2 regions of the Paenibacillus sanfengchensis genome follow, and region 1 is predicted to be linked to the other one. Evidence: riboswitches for the same ligand, from Rfam matches in the RefSeq annotation. Region 1 holds a riboswitch; the other holds the start of a gene.

Region 1 (4,432 bases):
ATCCAGCTGCTTCTCGAAAACTTGCACGTTCGGTTGCACATAGTCAGTGAATTCTTTGACTTCCAGCTCGATGCCTTCTTCTTTCAGCTTAGGCGCGACGAACTTCAGAATGTCGGCATGCGGCACTGTAGCGCCAACCACCAGTTTGACCGGTTCGGATGCCGCCGGCGTTTTCGCCGTATCTTCCGCAGCCGGAGCCTTTTCTCCATTGCCGGCAGCGGAGCTGCCGTTGTTCTTGGCCGCGTTGTTTCCGCAGGCTGCCAAAACCAGTACCAAAGCCAGCGTTAGCAGCGAAAATGTCCATTTTTTCATCACAGTATGACCTCCCAAAATTTTTTTGAATAAGGATGAATCTGTATATTTAATGTTCCTTATTTCCGCGTAAAATAAATCACCAGCCGGTCACCCAGCATTTGCAACACCTGCACCAGAACAACCATGAAAATAACGGAGATAATCATGACTTCTTTCTCGTAGCGGTAATAACCGTAGCGGATCGCCAGGTCACCAAGCCCGCCGCCGCCGACCATCCCGGACATCGCCGTATAGGAAACGAGCGTAACCGCGGTGATCGTCATTCCGGCGATTAGGCCGGGGAGCGATTCCGGCAGCAGCACCTTGCGGATGACCTGAAAGCTCGTTGCGCCCATGGCATGCGAGGCTTCGATCACGCCGCGGTCCACCTCGCGGAGCGCCGTCTCCACCAGCCGGGCGAAGAACGGAGCGGCCGCGATCACGAGCGGCGGAATCGTGCCCTCCACCCCGGAGGAGACACCCATAATCGCCCGCGTCAGCGGAATCAAAGCGACGATCAGGATGATGAACGGCACCGAGCGGATAACGTTCACGATGAGCGACAGAATCCGGTACACCCAGCTCAGGACCGGCGAGGTCGATCGCGAAAAGGTGTACAGCAGCACCCCGAGCGGCAGCCCGATCAGGAACGTGAACAGGGTGGCGTAACCCATCATTTGCAGCGTGTCCGTGGACGCCGTGCCCATTTCGGACCAGTCGATTTTGGAAAAGTCCAAGCCCCACATTACCCGATCACCTCCACATCAAGATCCCGTTCTTTAAGCAGGGCCAGCGTACGTTCGACCTGCTCGTCGTCCCCTTCAAAGGAAACGGTGAGCTTGCCGTACGGCACCTCTTTGATCGTCGAGATCGTGCCCTGCAAAATCGCGAAGTTGACCCCGGTTTCCCGGACCACCTGCGATAATACCGATTCATACGTCTTCGCGCCAAGGAAGGTGATCTTCACCAGCTTCGACCATGCCGGATGCGGCACGGAGCTTGCCAGCTTCAACCCCTCCCCGCCATCTTCGCCCGACGCGTCCCGGTTGATAAACTCCCGGGTTACAAAATGCCGCGGCTTGAGGAAAACCTCGGTCACCGGCCCTTCCTCGACGATGCCGCCCTGGTGGATGACCGCCACCCGGTCGCAGATGCTCTGAATGACATGCATCTCATGCGTAATGAGCAGAATCGTGAGTCCGAATTTCCGGTTGATGTCCAGCAGCAATCGCAGGATTGAGTCCGTCGTCTGCGGATCCAGCGCGGAGGTCGCCTCGTCGCAGAGGAGAACATCCGGATCGCTGGCCAGCGCCCGAGCGATGCCGACCCGCTGTTTCTGTCCGCCGGACAGCTGGGACGGGTATTTCCCCCGGTGCGCCTCCAGACCGACCAAGGCCAGCAGTTCATCCACCTTTCGTTGGATCTCCGCCTTCGGCGTCCCGGTCAGCGTAAGCGGAAAAGCGACATTGTCATAGACCGTGGCGGACGACAGCAGGTTAAAATGCTGAAAGATCATCCCGATCTTGCGGCGCTTCTGCTGAAGCTCCCGCTTGCCGAGCTTGGTCAGGTCGACGCCGCCGACCCAAACCTCGCCTTGCGTCGGCCGCTCAAGCAAATTGATGCAGCGGATGAGCGTACTTTTGCCCGCCCCGGAGTGGCCGATGACCCCGAAGATTTCTCCCTTGTTCACCTTCAGGTTCAAGCTGGACAAGGCGGTGGTGGTCTTTTTCTTGGTGCCGTATATTTTAGTCAGTTGTTTGAGTTCAATCAAACCGATTAGCCTCCCGCTTTCGAAGTTTCCTAAAATTATTAAGATAAAAAAATAAAGAGCCCGGCAGATTCAGAGGGCTCTCTTTACGTAAAGACAATGCCTTCTCATCTGCCAAAACCGCGTCTTCCGATTTCACGTTCCACGGTTTTGAAGGATTTAGCACCATGACACTCGTTTCTCGGCTGCGCGAATCACGCGTCTTTCCGCCGGAATACGAATCGGTTGCTGGGCTTCATCGGGCCTTTCCCTCCGCCTCTCTCGATAAGAAAAAATATGAAATTAATGATGAACATTTCCTGTAAGATCATGAAACTATTTTAGAGTATAGAAGCTTTCCGTACTTTTGTCAAAGGAAAAATAGAAAAAAGATTTTCCAGGATCACCGCTACTTGGCCGAGATTTTTTTCCAGCGCTCATTGGTATAGGTGAACACCGCTTCCAGCGTTTCGGACACCATGAGGTACCCGTTCTCCAAGTCGCGGAGATGCCGATCCAGATCCTCCAGCTCGATTTTGCCGTGGAGCGCCTGATGTCGCTGCCATAAATCATCCTGCATTTCCGAGTTCATATAATGAATCTCCGTGTTTCTGCGCTTTCTCAATACGGCCAACGCTTCCTTGTGCCTCTCTTTAATGGCGAAGAGCCGTTCCTCGAGGTCCGGATGAACCTTCAAATAGCGAAATTGCCGAAGCACCGTAAAATAGGAAAAATGCGCCTTCACCCTGGACGTTTTCAAATCATAGAGATCGTTCAGCACCGTCCCCAGCTTGTCCAGGGTAGAGAAAACACGGATAAATCCGTCTTTATAAAAGAACACATACCGCGCGTAGTCGCCCCGCTCGGCCGGATCCATGTCCTCCACATAATTGCGTTGCACCTTCCGGCGGAAAAAGCCGGCCGCGTGCAAGCACTGCTCCAACTCATCCAGTGAAGAGATCAGCCCCAGCGTCCAGATCTCCAGCTTGCGAAAATCATGGGTCGGATCCTTGGATAGCTCCGTCTGTTTGTGCAGCAGCCTTGTTGTCTGTGTCATCGCATCCATCGCCTTGGCGAGCAGTCCTTCATTTTGCCTTGGCGGTTCGCCCAGCAAGCTTCGCAGCATAATATTCCTCCGCTTCTATCGTTTATCCCGAAAGTTCCCACGGATACCACGAGATCCGGTCGACCTGTGATTATATCCTTTCCCGATCCCGCGACAGCTCTGCCAAGCGAAGATTACGGGGCGTTCCGGTGAACCTGTGGAGCTGCTTCCAAATCGGCATCCGCGCTCCGGGTTTCCTTGCTCTTCCGGCTTCCGGCCAGTTGCCACGTTCTGACGCTCATATAGCTGAGCACCCCGAAGAGCGCGGCCAGTACCAGGATATGGGCTAACGAAGTGAACAGATACACCTCGTAATTGGTCAAAGTAAACACGATGCCGGCCCCGGTCAGCACCTGCACCACGACCAGCCCGGCTGCCGCAATCCCGAGCGACCGCATTTCCTTGTTGCCCGGGTGCTTCCAGAAAGCAATGTGGCCCAGCGCGGCGATCACTATCAGCAGTATAGCCGCGGCGACCCGGTGAATGAAGGCGATTCCAACACCGCCCGAAAGTTCGGGAATCAGCGCCCCGTTACAGAGGGGCCAACCCGAGCAGCCTCCGGCCGAATCGGTATGGCTGACGTACGCGCCGATATACACCACGATATACGTATAGGCCGTAGCGAACCACGTAAAATTACGGAACCGCCGCGACACGGTATAGCTTTGAGCCTTGGTCCCCTGCTTCTCCCGCGTTTCGTCCTCCCGGATGCCCAGCACGAGCATCACGGAGCTGGCAAACGCGATCAGGGAAAAACCGAAATGCAGAGCCATTACGGCCGAAGAGGTCGGGTAAATTACCGCCATGGCGCCCATAAACGCCTGGACCATGACAAAGACGAGCGCCAGGAAGGCGTAAAACTGCAAATCCCGCCGCTGTTTGCGGTACAGCCAGAAAGCCACGAAAGCGGCCACGGACAAGAGCCCCGCCGCCCCGCTCACCGCGCGGTGCGAATATTCGATCAACGAAGCGACCGTATGGGCCGGGACAAATTTACCGTGACATAAAGGCCACTCATTGCCGCAGCCCAGCCCCGATTCCGTCTTGGTCACGACGCTTCCGCCCAAGGTGGCAAGAAACATCACCAGGCAGGACATATAGCTGAGCCATTTCAATTGTTTCGTATTCAAGGATTCTCACCCGCTAGATCATATTGGAGTCGAAGCACAAAAAAGAAAAGAGTCCAGGTTTCCGTGTACAAATCATACTCATTATACCCGATCGGACGGGTGGAATCATAGAGGTCTGTGACAGATTGTTCACCAAACAAGCAAAACCCCGGAATT
Region 2 (4,432 bases), 300 kb from region 1:
CCTGGATCAGCTCTATGAGCGCATCCGTCTGCTGCGTCTCTCCTACCGTCGGCATAAGGATAACGCGCAGAAAGCCGGTTAACTTTCAAAAACAAAACAACGCCTTTTCTCCATCCAACCCGAAAGGAGGGTGAGGCGGAGAAAAGGCGCTGTATATTATAAACAGGTTCGTATTATATCCAGTCCCGTTTGCGGAACAAGTAGAACATTCCGGCACCCAGGACGACCATGACGCCCAGGACAACATAGTAACCGTATTTCCAATCGATTTCTGGCATGTGTTTGAAATTCATCCCGTATATACCGGTAATCAGGGTCAGCGGGATGAAAATCGTCGTGATGGCGGTAAATACGCGCATGATTTCATTGGCCCGGTTGGCGATCGCCGCCTGATAAGCTTCTCGCAAGTTCCCGATCAATTCCCGAAAAGTATCGAAGTTTTCGGAAATTTTAACTGCATTTTCGTATATATCGCTAAAATATTTTTGCAATTGATCGTCGATCAGGCGCAAATCTTTTTTATTTAAAATATTGATGACTTCTTTTTGAGGGCCAAGCATTTTCTTCAACCACAAAATCTCGCTTCGCAAACCGATGATCTCGTTCAGGTGCGAACGTTTGGTGTGCATCAAAATATCCTCTTCCAGCTTTTCGATCTTGACTTCGATCCGGTCGCCGACAGAGAAGTAGTTGTCGACCACGAGGTCGATAAGAAAATAAAGAAAACGGTCGGGCTCGCTGACTTCCTGTTCCCAGAGAATCGGCTTGACGGCCCGGAGTTCGTTGATTTTCTGCTTGGTCACGGTGATGATGTAGTGTCTTCCCAGAAAGATGTTCAGCGCCCGCAGAAAGATTTCCTCGTCATCATAACGGATGCTGTTAACTACAATAAAGTAATGGTTGTCGTAAGTTTCGATTTTCGGACGCTGCTCCTCCTCGGACAGGCAGTCCTCAACGGCAAGATCATGCAGCGAGAACAGCGGCTGAAGCAGCTCCAGGTCCTCAACGTCCGCGTCGATCCAGTAGAAGCCTTCCTCAGGCGGGGTTGTCGTGAGTTCCACGTCTTCGACCGGTTTAAATACACCGGCCACCACATGACGGATTTTCATACCAATCACTCCCTTTTCCGGCTTAGGCAGCCGGGATATGCTCATTTTTTGTGAGCACAGGAAAGGGATCAGCACGGCGAACGCCGAAAAAAGGCGTTTTATGAAAACACCGGGAAAAGAAAGTGCCCGTTACTCTCCACGCGGCGCCTGCTGATCGGTTTCCTATGCGGTTGTTTCTTCAGGTCCATGCGCTGCGGACTCGGGTCGCCTTCCATTTCTCGGATTCACCTCTTTACTATGGGTTTATGGGGTGCCTCTTAAGCACTTGTCTAGTATAACGCCGGGGATTGAATTGTTTCAAGCCAAAAAGTTGTGGATAAAAATTGACGCACAGCTTGTTAAAAAAGAGAATTCATGTATAATGAAATCAACCTGTTTCAATTTGAATTTTAAAAACAGAATATTGAGACGATTTTCTTATCAAGAGTAGGTGGAGGGACTGGCCCGATGATACCCGGCAACCGGCGATACGTCGCACGGTGCTAATTCTTGCAGAGCTTAAAGAGCATGATGTGATGCACTTAGGTTTCTGAGAGATGAGAGAGGCGCATTCAGGAATAAATGATGACCTTTCTCTTTGGAGAGAGGTCTTTTTCTTGTTATTGCCCGCTTTCACCCGAATAACCCGCAAAATCTAAAGTAAAAAGGAGTTGGAATGTAATGCCGATTAAAGTACCGGATCATCTGCCGGCCAAGGAAGTGCTTGCGAACGAGAATATTTTTGTGATGGATGAGAGCCGGGCCTACCAGCAGGACATTCGGCCCCTCAGAATTGCCATTTTGAACCTGATGCCGACCAAGGAAACGACGGAATCGCAAATTTTGCGTCTGCTCAGCAACACACCCCTTCAGGTAGAAATCGTACTGCTTCACCCCCGCTCCCATATCTCGAAGAACACTTCAGCGGAGCATTTGGAGATGTTCTACAAAACCTTTGACGAGATCAAGAGCCGCCGGTTTGACGGAATGATCGTGACGGGCGCTCCTGTCGAACAACTGGATTTTGAAGAAGTCAACTATTGGGAGGAATTGAAGGAAATTTTCGAATGGAGCAAGACGCACGTGACTTCGACCATGCATATTTGTTGGGCTTCCCAAGCCGGCTTATATTATCATTACGGAGTCCGTAAAATTCCGCTCGAGCAAAAATGCTTCGGTGTCTTCTCCCATTCTGTCAACTATCCTCGTGTTAAGTTAATGCGCGGATTTGATGAAGTGTTCCAGGTTCCGCATTCCCGCCATACGGACGTATCCAGAGAGGATATCGAGCGCTCGCCGGAGTTGGAGATTCTCGCCGAATCGGAGGAAGCCGGGATTTATCTCGTGGCTTCACGGGACGGAAAACAAATTTTTGTGACCGGTCACTCGGAGTATGACGCGGGTTCCCTGAAATGGGAGTACGATCGCGACGCCGCCAAAGGGCTGGATATCGATCTCCCGGTGAACTATTATCCGAACAATGATCCCGCCAAAACCCCCAGATCGACTTGGAAAGCGCATGCCAACTTATTATTCTCCAACTGGCTGAACTACTATGTGTATCAGGAAACACCGTATGATATCGATGAAATGGCTGAACTTATATACCATATTTGATTAGTGGAGGGGTACGCAGTGGCAAAAAATAAAGAATGGCATTTGGACAGCAGACTGGCTCAGATCGGGTCGACCGAGGAGCCGGTTACGGGAGCGGTCACTTATCCGATCTATCAGGCGACCGCCTTCCGTCATCCCCGCCTGGGGCAGAGTACCGGGTTTGACTATTCGCGGACCAAAAGCCCGACGCGGACCGTGTTGGAAGAGGCCGCGGCCGCGCTGGAAAGCGGAGATGCCGGCTTCGCCTGCAGTTCGGGCATGGCGGCGCTGCAGACGGTGTTCAGCCTGTTCTCGCAAGGGGATCATCTGATCGTATCACTGGACTTGTACGGCGGAACTTACCGGCTGCTTGAGCGGATCCTTTCCCGGTTCGGAATTACATCCTCCTATGTCGATACGAATGATCTGGACGCCTTGGAAAGCGTGCGAAAACCGAACACCAAAGCCGTTTTCATCGAGACGCCGACCAACCCGCTGATGATGGTGACCGATCTTGAAGCCGTGGGCCTGTGGGCCAAGCGCCATGGGCTGCTTACGGTGGTGGACAATACGCTGTTGACCCCTTATTTTCAACGCCCGCTGGAACTGGGCGCGGACATCGTTGTACACAGCGCGACGAAGTACCTGGGCGGCCATAACGATGTGCTGGCCGGACTGATTGTAACCAAAGGCGAAGAACTCTCCCAGGAAGTCGCCTTTCTGCATAATTCGATCGGGGCGGTGCTCAGCCCCTCCGACTCCTATCAGCTTATGCGCGGCATGAAGACCTTGGCACTGCGGATGGAACGCCACGAGAGCAATGCGCTGGCTATCGCCGAGTATTTGCTGCAGCATCCGCAAATCGCCGAGGTGTATCATCCCGGTCTGCCCGATCATCCGGGCTATGACATCCAGAAGCGGCAGTCCAGCGGAAATACGGGCATCTTCTCCTTTAAGGTAAGCGATGCCCGTTACGTGGAGCCGGTATTGCGGAACCTCGAGCTCATCGCTTTTGCCGAGAGCCTGGGCGGTGTGGAATCGCTGATGACCTATCCGGCCGTTCAGACGCATGCCGATATTCCGGCGGAAATCCGCGATGCCGTCGGGGTGGACGACCGGCTGCTCCGCTTCTCGGTCGGAATCGAGCACCCTGCGGATTTGATCGAGGATCTGGGCCGGGCTTTGGAAGCGGCCCGCCGCGAAGTGGAAGAGGGGGGCGCAAAATGAATGAGCGGAACCGGGAAGAAAAGCGGCCTCACAAATTCGATACGCGGCTGATCCATTTCGGCAGCGAAGTGGATTCGGCGACCGGAGCCTCCAGCGTGCCGATTTACCAGGCTTCGACCTTCCACCACCATGATATTTTTAATCCGCCGACGCATGATTACAGCCGGTCGGGTAATCCGACCCGCCAGGCGTTGGAGGAGTATATCGCAGTTCTGGAAGGCGGGGTTGGCGGCTTTGCCTACGCCAGTGGAATGGCGGCCATTTCCTCGACGTTCATGCTGTTTTCGGCCGGCGACCACCTCATCGTGACGGAGGATGTTTACGGGGGGACATACCGGCTGCTTACCCAGATTTTAAGCCGGATGAACATCGAGACGACCTTCGTCGATATGACGGACCTGGATGCGGTCAAGGCCGCGCTGCAGCCCAATACGAAGGCAGTATACATGGAAACGCCGTCAAATCCTACGCTGAAAATCACCGATATCGGAGCGGTGGCCGAATGGGCCCGGAAGCACGAT

Evidence for each region. Region 1 has a riboswitch for S-adenosylmethionine ahead of V4U84_RS08315 (methionine ABC transporter ATP-binding protein). Riboswitches for the same ligand answer to the same signal wherever they lie in the genome.
Region 2: another riboswitch for S-adenosylmethionine. It lies ahead of metA (homoserine O-acetyltransferase MetA); the one in region 1 lies ahead of V4U84_RS08315 (methionine ABC transporter ATP-binding protein).

The regions. Positions count from the first base shown of each region.
Region 1 covers NZ_JBAGJC010000003.1:449,636-454,067, forward strand. Annotated here, with positions in the region: gene V4U84_RS08305 (MetQ/NlpA family ABC transporter substrate-binding protein) at 1-312, opposite strand, end outside; gene V4U84_RS08310 (methionine ABC transporter permease) at 372-1,040, opposite strand; gene V4U84_RS08315 (methionine ABC transporter ATP-binding protein) at 1,040-2,065, opposite strand; SAM riboswitch class I at 2,167-2,333, opposite strand; gene V4U84_RS08320 (Cthe_2314 family HEPN domain-containing protein) at 2,451-3,167, opposite strand; gene V4U84_RS08325 (COX15/CtaA family protein) at 3,281-4,276, opposite strand.
Region 2 covers NZ_JBAGJC010000003.1:150,843-155,274, reverse strand. Annotated here, with positions in the region: gene V4U84_RS06950 (HRDC domain-containing protein) at 1-82, shown strand, start outside; gene corA (magnesium/cobalt transporter CorA) at 174-1,109, opposite strand; SAM riboswitch class I at 1,524-1,652, shown strand; gene metA (homoserine O-acetyltransferase MetA) at 1,770-2,705, shown strand; gene V4U84_RS06935 (PLP-dependent transferase) at 2,724-3,911, shown strand; gene V4U84_RS06930 (trans-sulfuration enzyme family protein) at 3,908-4,432, shown strand, end outside.